3 regions of the Bradyrhizobium sp. HKCCYLRH2047 genome follow, and region 2 is predicted to be linked to each of the others. Evidence: riboswitches for the same ligand, from Rfam matches in the RefSeq annotation. Region 2 holds a riboswitch; each other region holds the start of a gene.
What was found. A riboswitch is a leader RNA that binds a small molecule or an ion and turns the genes downstream of it on or off. The one in region 2 is predicted to bind S-adenosylmethionine.
Positions count from the first base shown of each region.

Region 1: it holds a riboswitch for S-adenosylmethionine, as region 2 does, so the genes downstream of both, ACQR1D_RS09275 (GNAT family N-acetyltransferase) here and ACQR1D_RS03985 (O-succinylhomoserine sulfhydrylase) in region 2, are expected to answer to the same signal.
Region 3: it holds a riboswitch for S-adenosylmethionine, as region 2 does, so the genes downstream of both, metX (homoserine O-acetyltransferase MetX) here and ACQR1D_RS03985 (O-succinylhomoserine sulfhydrylase) in region 2, are expected to answer to the same signal.

Region 1 is NZ_JBNPUM010000003.1:430,145-434,097, forward strand. It holds gene ACQR1D_RS09260 (VIT1/CCC1 transporter family protein) at 18-713, shown strand; gene ACQR1D_RS09265 (hypothetical protein) at 1,253-1,864, shown strand; gene ACQR1D_RS09270 (DUF3551 domain-containing protein) at 2,036-2,284, shown strand; SAM-I-IV-variant riboswitch at 2,437-2,546, shown strand; gene ACQR1D_RS09275 (GNAT family N-acetyltransferase) at 2,592-3,062, shown strand; gene ACQR1D_RS09280 (serine hydrolase domain-containing protein) at 3,569-3,953, shown strand, end outside.
Region 2 is NZ_JBNPUM010000002.1:80,107-84,059, forward strand. It holds gene ACQR1D_RS03975 (SGNH/GDSL hydrolase family protein) at 1-7, shown strand, start outside; gene ACQR1D_RS03980 (GDSL-type esterase/lipase family protein) at 21-1,181, shown strand; gene ACQR1D_RS03985 (O-succinylhomoserine sulfhydrylase) at 1,314-2,522, opposite strand; SAM riboswitch at 2,599-2,678, opposite strand; gene ACQR1D_RS03990 (2'-deoxycytidine 5'-triphosphate deaminase) at 2,791-3,897, shown strand.
Region 3 is NZ_JBNPUM010000002.1:433,947-437,899, reverse strand. It holds partial or broken gene ACQR1D_RS05550 (GIY-YIG nuclease family protein) at 1-46, opposite strand, end outside; gene metW (methionine biosynthesis protein MetW) at 106-768, opposite strand; gene metX (homoserine O-acetyltransferase MetX) at 772-2,040, opposite strand; SAM riboswitch at 2,123-2,202, opposite strand; gene ACQR1D_RS05535 (chorismate mutase) at 2,398-3,231, shown strand; gene hisC (histidinol-phosphate transaminase) at 3,269-3,953, shown strand, end outside.

The DNA.
Region 1 (3,953 bases), on a different contig from region 2:
CGTCATCGGAGGCCGTCATGCCGGCAACGCCGCACATCGAAAAGCACTTCACCGCGTCGGAGGTCGTCCGCGACGTCGTCATCGGCATGGCCGACGGCCTCACCGTGCCGTTCGCGCTCGCCGCCGGTCTTTCGGCGGCGGTCGCCAGGACCGACGTGATCGTCACGGCCGGCCTCGCCGAGGTCGTCGCCGGCGCGATCGCGATGGGGCTCGGCGGCTATCTCGCCGCCCGCTCCGACGCAGAGCACTACGCCGCCGAGGAGAAGCGGGAGCACGACGAGATCGAGAAGCTCCGCGGTCGCGAGGTCGAGGAGGTCGCGGCGATCTTTCGCGGCTATGGTCTCGAAGGCCAGGCCTTGACCACCGTGGTCGACGCCATCGCGTCCGATCGCAAGCGGTGGGTCGACTTCATGATGCGCTTCGAGCTCGGCCTCGAACGCCCGGATCCGAAGCGCGCGCCGGTCAGCGCGGTGACCATCGGCGGCTCCTACGTGATCGGCGGCCTGATCCCGCTGATCCCCTACATGCTGGCGGCCGACATCTCGTCGGCGCTCCGCATCTCCGTGATCGCCACTGGCATTGCGCTCTTGATCTTCGGCGCCATCAAGGGCCACTTCACCGGCGTCAACAAGATCAAGTCTGCGCTGCAGACCGCCCTCGTCGGCGGCCTCGCCGCCGGCGCCGCGTTCTGGCTGGCGCATCTGTTCGGGTGAGGTGGAGCGGGATTGCGGTCTAGGCCGTTCGGACGAAGGTCACCGGGCCGGTCATGATCCCGTCACCCGAGCTGTAGGGTGGGCAAAGAGGCGTACGCGGCAACGCCGCGTCGCATCGGGCCCACCGCGCGTTTCGAGCGGTGGCGATGGTGGTCACGCGCCGCTTTGCCAGCAGCGTCAAGATTGATGGCACGCTGAACTAACAACCTGCCGTAGGGTGGGCAAAGGCGCGCCGGGATGCGGCCTTGTCGGGCGAGCTTTCACGCGCGCCGTGCCCACCGCCTACACCCAGCGCCACCGATGGTGGGCACGCGCCGCCCTTGGCGTCGCTTTGCCCACCCTACGGCAGCGTTGTCTGTGACAAAGAGCTTTAGGCTCGCCGAGTTCGAGACTGTTGGTGCTCTGCGGATCTGGACGTCCTGACGACGGCGTTGGGTTGAGACCATGCGTCAGCCTTGAACCAGCATAGCTCACCTTTAGGCCAGAATCTGACGTTCCATCCAATTGGCCGTTGCGGGGAGTTATGGTAGTCGGTTTGGGTGAGCAAGACCCTGACCCCGACCAAAGCAAGAGACCTCGCGATCCGCCTCGCATCTGCTCGCCCTGACGAAGCGCTAAGCGTCGCAAGGGGGATAGAAGCACCTTGGTTCAGGTGTCAGGCGTTATCTCACGTCGCACGCCATTGGCCCGATGAAAGGTATAGCCGCCTCCTTGAAGAGGCGATTCTGGCAGCCGACTGTCAGGAGGATATTTTCAATCGTGTAGCCGTCTCGGCATGGCCGATCAGGGCATACCTCGAGCGCGGCAACGGGCCACCCGCCAAAGAACTTCTCACAAAGTATGTCGCTGCCTCCAGCGCCATTGAAAACATGGGGAGTCGTTCAGAGGCGCTGTTTTCCATATTTCAAGCGTCAAAGCCCTTCGACACCGGGTTATGGCGCCCTGTATTTTGGGCTTTGGTGGCAGCAGCGGAGCCTGCTCTTTCCTGGCGTCAGCTTAGAAACCTGAGGGACGCCGTCGCAATGGTTGCCTCCGATCACGATGAATTGGTGCATCAGGTATTTGAGAAGCTTTCTGAACCGAAAAATCTTTCGACCGTGAGACGCTACCTCGGCCAACATATCAAGCAGCAGCCGCGCTCCTATTTCTGAGTCATGAGCCGCCGAAGCTAGCTGCGATCGCCTGCTTTTCGTGGAGCAAGAGAGGGTCACCTGACGACGCGGATACCGAAACCCGCCGCGCCTGCGGATGAAGCCCGCGTTGACGTGGCCGCGCCGGCAGACCCTTTCGGATTGGTCAGCCGCATGTCATGATGGCTGATGATGCGCGCGCTTCTCCTCATGACTTCGATCATCGTGCTTGCAACCGCTCCAGCCGCGGCTCAGCGGTTCGATGGCAATGATCCGGTGTGCCTCCAGACATGGGAATGGGGCGGGTCCAGCACGGTCTCGTGCCAGTACAGGTCGTGGGAGGCGTGCAGAGCAGGAGCTGCGGGCCTTTCGGCCATGTGCTTGCTGAACCCCTATGCACAGCGCCCGCCTGAGCCAAGCCGCCGTCGGCCTCCCCGGTAGGCGCCGATTGCGGCCTGACAAGACTCCAATCTTCGACGGAGCGGCCATCGTCGGAGCCGACCAAAAGGTTCGAGATGAGCCAGGAGCGGCCACGCGTTGTTCCTCAAACTGGGGGCGTACTTGCCAAGCTCGATAGTGCCCGCTATCGTCAACTCCAACATCAAGAGTTGGGCCGACGCCCAGCGCCAACCTGCTCCCCGAGCAAGGTGGCTTTCTTCCTTCGGAAGAAGATGTGGCCGGTCCGGCAACTAAACGGGACAAGCCACCACGGCGTCATGCGCTCATCTCTTCGAAGAAGGGGACGAGAATGACTGTCGATCGAATCGAAATTGAGCTGGCCGATGCAAGGTCCCCGGACCTGATTAATCTCGTAACCGCGCTGGACGATTTCTTAAACAAGGTCTGCGGGGTGGAGAGGAATCACGGCTCTCCAATTGATCGGCTAGCGCACGACGACACGCAAATGTTTATCGCGCGGATTGCCGGACAAGCCGTTGGCTGTGCAGGGCTGCAGGTGTTCGCGGATGGTACCGGGGAGGTGAAGCGCATGTATGTCGTCACCGAGGCTCGGACAACTGGAATAGGCAGCAGGCTCCTGACGCGCGTTGTGGAAGCGGCCTTGACCGCCAAGCTGTCGGTTCTGCGGCTGGAAACCACGGAATTTCTTCCCGATGCCCAGAGGCTCTATCGGGCGAAGGGGTTCGTTCCGTGCCCAGCGTATGGCCCTTACGTTTCCAACCCGATCAATTTGTACTTCGAGAGATGGCTGACGAAATGATGGTCGAGGGCGATGTGACGACAAGGAATAGATGATCAAGTCTGCTTTTCGATCGTGTTGCACAATCGAGATCGCCTCTCAGACCAGCCTTACATGGGGTGGTTACTCCGCCATCGCTAGCATCCTACATGGTTGAGGTCGAGCATTCAGATGGCACGGAGATGCTTGTGTTATTTTTCTTGCATCGAGGAGGCACGGTTTGCTTTCGGAAAGCTCCCAAGGACAGAAGAGTTGATAGCGCGTGACGATCCTTACCTGTTGAAGAGGTTGGCGTCCTCATCGCCGCGTTGAATAAGGATGAGTAGCGATTTCTCACCAGCCGGTCACACAGTTTGGTCGTAAGGGAGTTCCGTTCGTTCCATGTCCGTTGTGGGCCAACAAGAGACGTCGCCATGAGGATGGTTGGCGGGTATCCAAAGAAAACACTTCAACAGGCGTTCTGCTTAATTCCGTTAATGATTAGTGTGTAGCAATCTGGTCAAGCTCGCAACGGGTGGGATCATCCTATGCATATTCGCCAGATTGTTTTCGCTGTCGTGCTGCTCGGCGCTTTGGTTCGGTTCGAGCATGCCCAAGCTGAAGATGGCTTCCCAGCAGCGGAGTGGGAGCGCGTCACGCCTGCAGAATTGGGTTGGTCAGAAACCGGATTGACCCAAGCGCGATCCTTTTCGGATCAGATTCATTCGAGCGCGGTTGTGATCGTTCAGCACGGCAAGGTCGTGGCCGAGTGGGGCAGTACGACGAAGCCGATGGAAGTCGCTTCAATCCGCAAGAGCATGCTCAGCGCCCTGATCGGCATCGCAGTGTCGGATCACCAGATCAACCTTGACAGCACGCTTGGCGAACTTGGCATCGACGATAACCCGCCTGGCTTGACCGGGGTCGAGAAGG
Region 2 (3,953 bases):
GAACTAGGATTATGTCGTTCATGACGTCGAATGAGTGTCACCGCGTATCCGGGACATGGGAGAAGCTTTCGGCCGTTGCGGTCATTGCCATCGCCCTCGCGCTGAGCCCGCAGACGGTACGGGCGCAGAGCGCAGCGCCGGCTGCACCCGCCGCGCTGTCCGATGTGGAGAGCTCCGGTCCGAAGACTCCGCTGATCAGCGAGCTGCGACCTAGCATCGGACACGTCACATTGGCGCAGGCGAACGATCAGGTGCGCGGGCCGATCGCCGCGGTGCGCCCGGCGGCCACGACCGCGCCGCCTGCGGCGACGACTGCGCCGGCCATGACCGACGCACAGCCGCCGGCCGCAGCCGGGCAGGCCGTCGCGGCCACGCCGCCGCAATCGCGCAGCATCACCGAGCGGGCGATCGACAAGGTCAAGCAGGTCGCCAAATCGGCCACCGACATCTTCAACCGCGTGCCATGCCTGGCGCCGAAGGGCGTCGCGAAGAAGAATTTCATTTCGCTGCCGCACGTCGCCAACAAGCTCGCCTCCGGCCTGCCGATCGTGATCGTCGCCTTCGGCTCATCGTCGACGCAGGGCTATGGCGCAAGCGCGCCGGACTACACCTATCCGAATCGGCTCGCCGCGCAGCTGCGCCGGCAATATCCGATGGTCGACATCAGCGTCATCAATGCCGGCGTCGGCGGCGAGGATGCGCCGGAGATGATGAAGCGGATCGAGACGTCGGTGATCGACCGTCACCCGGATCTCGTGATCTGGCAGGTCGGCACCAATGCCGTGCTGCGCGATCTCGATCCGGCCGAGACCGCCAGGCTGGTCGAGGACGGCGTCGCCAAGATCCAGGCCGCAGCCTCCGATGTCGTGCTGGTCGATCTGCAATATTCGCCGCGCGTGAACGAGCGGCAGGAGAGCGCGGGTCGCATGAACAAGCTGCTCGGCCGCATCGCCGAGCTGCATCACGCCGGCATCTTCCCGCGCTTCGAGGTGATGCGCGACTGGCACGAGCGGCAGGCGATCCCGATGAACGAGTTCGTGATCTCGGACGGCTTGCACATGAGCGATTGGGGTTATGCCTGCTTCGCGCAACTGCTCGGCGACGACATCATCCGCTCGGTTGGCCAGGTCAAGCTCGGCATCAACGCGCCGGCCGAGGTGCCGACCTATCGGCCGATGTGACGCCGCGGGCGTTATCCCGGGGCGCTCGCCGCGCGAGCGAACCCCGGAATCCGGAGGTGATGTGCGGATGAGGAATGACGAGTAGCGCGCAGGGATGAGATCGGTCTACTCGCGACGCCACTTCACCATTCGCTACGCCGCGCTGAGGGCGGCGTCGAGATCCTCGATCAGATCGTCGGCATGCTCGAGCCCGGCGGAGAAGCGGATGAAGCCCTCGCTGATGCCGAGCTCGGCGCGCGCGTCCGGCGTCAGCCGCTGATGCGTGGTCGTCGCGGGATGCGTGACCAGCGTCTTGGCGTCGCCGAGATTGTTGGAGATGCGCGCGAGCCTCAATCCGTTGAGCATACGGAACGCCGCCGCCTTGCCGCCCTTCACCTCGAAGCCGACCAGGGTCGAGCCGGCGCGCATCTGCTTCTTGACCGTCGCCGCCTGCGGATGGTCCTCGCGTCCGGGATAGATCAGCCGCGAGATCTTCGGATGCGCGGCGAGAAAATCGGCGACCTTGCCGGCGGTCTCAGTCTGCGCGCGCACGCGCACCGCGAGCGTCTCCAGGCCCTTGAGCAGGACCCAGGCGTTGAACGGCGAGATCGACGGGCCGGTCTGGCGCATGAAGTTGTGGATGTGCTCGGCGATGAAGGCTTCCGACGACAGGATCACGCCGCCGAGGCAGCGGCCCTGGCCGTCGATGTGCTTGGTCGCGGAGTAGACGACGACGTCCGCGCCGAGCGCGAGCGGGCTCTGCCAGATCGGCGTGGCGAACACATTGTCGACGATCAGCCGCGCGCCATGGGCGTGCGCGATCTCGGCGATCGCGGGAATGTCCATCACGTCGAGCGTCGGATTGGTCGGGCTCTCGAGGAAGAAGCTCTTGGTATTCGGCCTGACCGCCTTCTGCCACTGGTCGAGATCGAGCCCATCGACCAGCGTCGACTCGATACCGTAGCGCGGCAGGAGATCCTCGACCACGTAGCGGCACGAGCCGAACAGCGCCTTGGCCGCGACGACGTGATCGCCGGCCCGCAGGGGCGCCAGGATCGCGGTGGTGACGGCGGCCATGCCGGTCGCCGCGGAACGGCAGGCCTCGGCGCCCTCGAGCTCGATCATGCGGCGCTCGAACATCGCCGTGGTCGGATTGGAGAAGCGCGAATAGATGAAGCCGGGATCCTCGCCCTTGAAGCGCGCCTCGCACTCCTCGGCGGTGGCGTAGACGAAACCTTGTGTCAGATAGAGCGCTTCGGCGGTCTCGCCGAATTCGGAGCGCAAGGTGCCGGAATGCACCAGCCGGGTTTCGGGACGACACTGGGCGAACGACGCCGGGGCCTTCGCGGGGGACTTCGACATGTGACCTCCATCGTGGCCACCGCCTCGGGCGATGGGCACAAAAAAACCGGCCTGGGAAAACTCCTCACGGCCGGGATCACATTCGTCCCCGGCCTGTTTAGCGACTTATTTAACGTGGCTGCAAGCCGGCCGGCTCAAATCACCACGGGATAAGTCGTGCTCATAGTCGCAACCGGCCTTTCCGTCAAGCCGGCCATCGGATAACCGGTCAAAAGACCCTATATTGGCTCCCCAAGCCGCCGTTCCGGCGCCTGCAAAGGATCAGGCCTTGCCGTTTTCGCTTCCCGCCGACGCCCACGGCATCCTCCCCGATCGCATGATCGTGGCGATGGCGGAGGCCGGCCTGATCATTCCCGAATATGATTTCGTCGAGAGCCAGATCCAGCCGGCGAGCCTGGACCTGCGGCTCGGCGACGTTGCCTATCGGGTGCGCGCGAGCTTTCTGCCAGGGCCGGGGTCGACCGTCGCCGAGCGCATCGACGAATTGAAGCTGCACGAGTTCGCGCTTGCCGATGGTGCCGTGCTCGAGACCAACTGCGTCTACATCGTGCCGCTGCTGGAGAGCCTGGCGTTGCCGAAGGACATCGTCGCGGCCGCCAATCCGAAGAGCTCGACCGGCCGGCTCGACGTTTTCACCCGCGTGATCGCCGACGGCACGCGACGCTTCGACATGATCGGCGCCGGCTATCACGGTCCGCTCTATGCCGAGATCAGCCCGAAGACGTTTCCGGTCCTGTTGCGCGAAGGCTCGCGCCTGTCCCAGGTTCGCTTCCGCTATCGCGACGCGGTCCTGTCGGAGGACGAATTGATCGCGCTGCACCAGGCCGAGCGGCTGGTGGATCGCGATGATGCGGATCTCGCCGGCGGTGTCGCTCTGTCCGTCGACCTCTCAGGCAGCAATGCGAACGGCTATGTCGGCTACCGCGCCAAGCGCCATACCGGCGTCGTCGACGTCGACCGCCGTGCCGGCTATCCGGTCGAGGAGTTCTGGGAGCCGATCAAGGCACGGCCCGATGGCAGCCTCATCCTCGATCCCGGCGAGTTCTACATCCTGGCCTCGAAGGAAGCCGTGCAGGTGCCGCCGGACTACGCCGCGGAGATGGTGCCGTTCGATCCGCTGGTCGGCGAATTCCGCGTCCACTATGCCGGCTTCTTCGATCCCGGCTTCGGCTATGCCGGCGCCGGCGGGCAGGGCTCGCGCGCGGTGCTCGAGGTGCGCTCGCGCGAGGTGCCGTTCATCCTCGAGCACGGCCAGATCGTCGGCCGCCTAGTCTACGAGAAGATGCTGGCGCGTCCCAACGCGATGTATGGCAGCCGCATCGGCTCCAACTACCAGGCCCAGGGCCTGAAGCTTTCCAAGCACTTCCGCTTCTAGCCGGCTGCGTCTGCCGCGCACCCCCAATGCGCCTGCCGCACAGGGCGCGCGCCAGC
Region 3 (3,953 bases), 350 kb from region 2:
TGTCGTCATACTGCAAGACGTGGATGGCCGGGACAAGCCCGGCCATGACGTGGGGAGAGAGCGAGGACCAAACTTCGGCAGCACCCCGGGGCTGCGCTCGGTTCCCTACCGCCGCTCACCCCTGCTCAGCAGGAACACCCCCTGCTCGCCGAACATGTTCCAGAACCACCAGGGCATGGCGACGCGCAGGGGACGGCCGTAACTATCGAGGGCGACGGCGCGTTCCATCTTGACGTCGATCTCGTCGCAGAGCTGCACGAAGTCCTTGATGGTGCAGAAATGAATGTTCGGCGTGTCGTACCAGGTGAAGGGCAGATTGTCGGTGCGCGGCATGTGGCCACCGACCAGCAACTGCAGCCGCAGCCGCCAGAAGCCGAAATTCGGAAAGGTGACGATGGCGCGGCGGCCGATGCGCAGCAGGTTCTCCAGCACGACCTTGGGCTGCCGCGTCGCCTGCAGGGTCTGCGACAGAATCACGTAGTCGAACGCGTCGTCCGGATAATCGACGAGATCCGTATCGGCGTCGCCCTGCACCACCGCGAGCCCCTTGGCGACGCAATGGTTGACGCCCTCGCGGGACAGCTCGATGCCGCGGCCGTCGATGCCGCGGCTTTCCAGCAGTTGCAGCAGATCGCCATCGCCGCAGCCGATGTCGAGCACCTTGGAGCCGCGCTCGACCATGCCGGCGACCAGCAGATGATCAGGCCGATAGGCCAGCACCTCGCCGCCAGTGAAGCCGTTCAGCGGCAGCACACCCTGCATGCTCATGGCTCAGTCTCCCTTCGCATGGGCAAGCCCGCGCGCCTTGCCGGCGGAATCGAGAAACGCGCTGGCGATCTCGAAGAACTCGGGGACATCGAGCAGGAACGCGTCGTGGCCCCGGTCGGTCTCGATCTCGGCGAACGACACCCGCGCGCTGGAGGCGTTGAGCGCATGCACCAGCGCGCGCGACTCCGCAGTCGGAAACAGCCAGTCGCTGGTGAACGACACCACGCAAAAACGGGTCTTGATGCCGCGAAACGCCGCCGCCAGCACGCCGTCATGGTCGCCGGCGATGTCGAAATAATCCATCGCCCGCGTCAGATAGAGATAGGAGTTGGCGTCGAAGCGCTCGACGAAGGACGATCCCTGGTAGCGCAGGTAGCTCTCGACCTGGAAATCGGCGTCGAAGGAGAACGTCGGCAGCTCGCGGTCCTGCATGCGGCGGCCGAACTTGCGATGCAAGGCGGCGTCGGAGAGGTAGGTGATGTGCGCAGCCATGCGCGCCACAGCCAGGCCGCGATGCGGATGCGTGCCCTTGTCGGCGTAACGGCCGTGATCCCAGTCGGGATCGGCCATCACGGCCTGGCGGCCAAGCTCGTGGAAGGCGATGTTCTGCGCCGAGTGGCGCGTCGCGCAGGCGATCGCGAGATTGGCGAACACGCGCTGCGGATAGGCCACCGTCCATTGCAGCGCCTGCATGCCGCCCATCGAGCCGCCCACCACGGCGAACAGCGTGTCGATGCCGAGATGGTCGATCAGCATCGCCTGCGCCCGCACCATGTCGGGGATGGTGATGATCGGGAAATCGAGCCCCCACACCTTGCCGGTGGCGGGGTTCAGCGAGGCCGGCCCGGTCGAGCCCATGCAGCCGCCGATCACGTTGGAGCAGATGATGAAATAGCGACTGGGATCGAGCGGGCGGCCGGGACCGACCAGCGTCTCCCACCAGCCGGGCTTGCCGGTGACGGGATGGCGGTTGGCGACGTGCTGGTCGCCGGTCAGCGCGTGGCAGACCAGCACCGCGTTCGACCGGTCGGCATTGAGCTCGCCGTAGGTCTGGTAGGCGATCTGGAACGGCGACAGGTCGACGCCGCAATCGAGCCTGAGCGGCTTGTCGGCGCCGAACTGCGCCACCGGCGAGCTCGGATGATCGACCTCGTGCGAGCGCTCGTCGGGCGCGACCGTGCGCAACGCGGATGTAGGCGTCGCAGATTTGGACGTCGCAGATTTGGACTTCGCAGATTTGGACTTCGGCGTCAGACCTGTCATGTCTCTCACCCCAGCCATCCGGCCAGGGCTCCCGAACCACGTGACACATCAGGCCATGAAAAACCCGGCCTGAACTGGGGTTCGGCCGGGATCGATAACGTCCCCGGCCTGTTTAGCGAGTTTTTTAACGTGGCTGCAAGCCGGCCGGCTCAAATGACCACGGAACGGGCAGAAACTAGTCCCGCGGGCGCTATTCGTCAAGGCAAGCTGGGGTTGACCGTTGGTCGGGCGCTCCGCCGCAGGTCAGCCAAGCCTGGATGGCGCAAAGTAAACTTGCTGTTGCGCAGGTCCGCGGCATCGGAGAGAACGGCATCCGTTCCTTTGGCCGCAGGTTTTCCCGTGGCCTCGCGAAGAGTGACACGGACCATGTCGAACCCGCCGCCAGCCCCGCCCTCGCTCGCCGATCTGCGCAAGGAGATCGATGCCATCGACGAGCAGGTCCATCAGTTGCTGATGAACAGGGCCGACATCATCGACCGGCTGATCAAGGTCAAGAAGACCCAGGAGGTCGGCTCGGCGTTCAGGCCCGCGCGCGAGGCCGACATGATGCGCCGCCTGGTGCAGCGCCATCGCGGCATCCTGCCGCTCGACACCGTCGAGGGGATCTGGCGCGTCATCGTCTCGACCTTCACCTATGTGCAGGCGCCGTTCTCGGTTCATGCCGACGTGTCGGTCGGCGAATCCGCGATGCGCGATTCCGCCCGGTTCCATTTCGGATTCGTGGTGCCCTACGTGCCGCATTTCAGCGCGCAAGCCGCGGTCGAGGCTGTGGCGCGCTCGAAGGGCGATCTCGCGCTGGTGTCGACGACCTCCGGCCATACGCCGTGGTGGATCACGCTCGAGCCCGTGGGCGCGCCAAAGATCATCGCGCGGATGCCGTTCATCGAGCGCGCCGACCATCCCGCCGCGCTGCCGGTGTTCGCGGTGTCGCGCGTCGCCGACGATGCGCTGGTGCTCGAGGTCGAGACCTGGAGCATCCGCGTCTCCGGCTGGAATGCGCAGGTGTCGCGGGCGCTGTCGCCGCTCGCCGACGTCATCGCGGTGCCCGATACCGCCTTCGACGGCGCCGCACTGCTGGTATCGATCGAGTCGCCGTCGAACCTCGACAAGATCAAGGCTGCCCTGATCGCGGCGGGCGCCTCGGTACGCTCCGCCGCCCTCGTCGGCGGCCATGCGAAACGCTATACGGTTCCGAGCTGAGACGCCCCGCGCCAGTGATGATTTTCCGGAGTTGACGATGAACCGCCCCGTGCCGAACCCCGGCATCCTCGATATCGCGCCCTATACGCCGGGCAAGAGTCCCCAGCCGGAGCCGGGCCGCAAGGTTTTCAAACTGTCGGCCAATGAGACCCCGTTCGGCCCCTCGCCGAGGGCGATCGAGGCATTCAAGAGTGCGGCCACTCACCTGGAAGATTATCCGGAAGGGACTTCACGTGTGCTGCGCCAGGCGATCGGCCGCACCTACGGCCTCGATCCCGACCGCATCGTCTGCGGCGCCGGCTCCGACGAGATCCTCAATCTGCTGGCACACACCTTTCTCGGCCAAGGCGACGAGGCGATCTCGACCGCGCACGGCTTCCTGGTCTATCCGATTGCGACCATGGCCTGCGGCGCCAGGAACGTGGTTGCCGCGGAGACGGAGTATCGCACCGACGTCGACGCCATCCTTGCCGCGGTGACGCCGCGCACCAAGCTGGTCTGGCTCGCCAACCCGAACAACCCGACCGGCACCTACATCCCGTTCGACGAGGTCAAGCGGCTGCGCGCCGGCCTGCCGTCGCAGGTCGTGCTGGTGCTCGACGCCGCCTATGCCGATTACGTCTCGCGCAACGACTATGAGTTCGGGCTCGAGCTGGTCGCCACGACCGAGAACACCGTGGTCACCCATACGTTCTCGAAGATCCACGGGCTCGCGGCGCTCC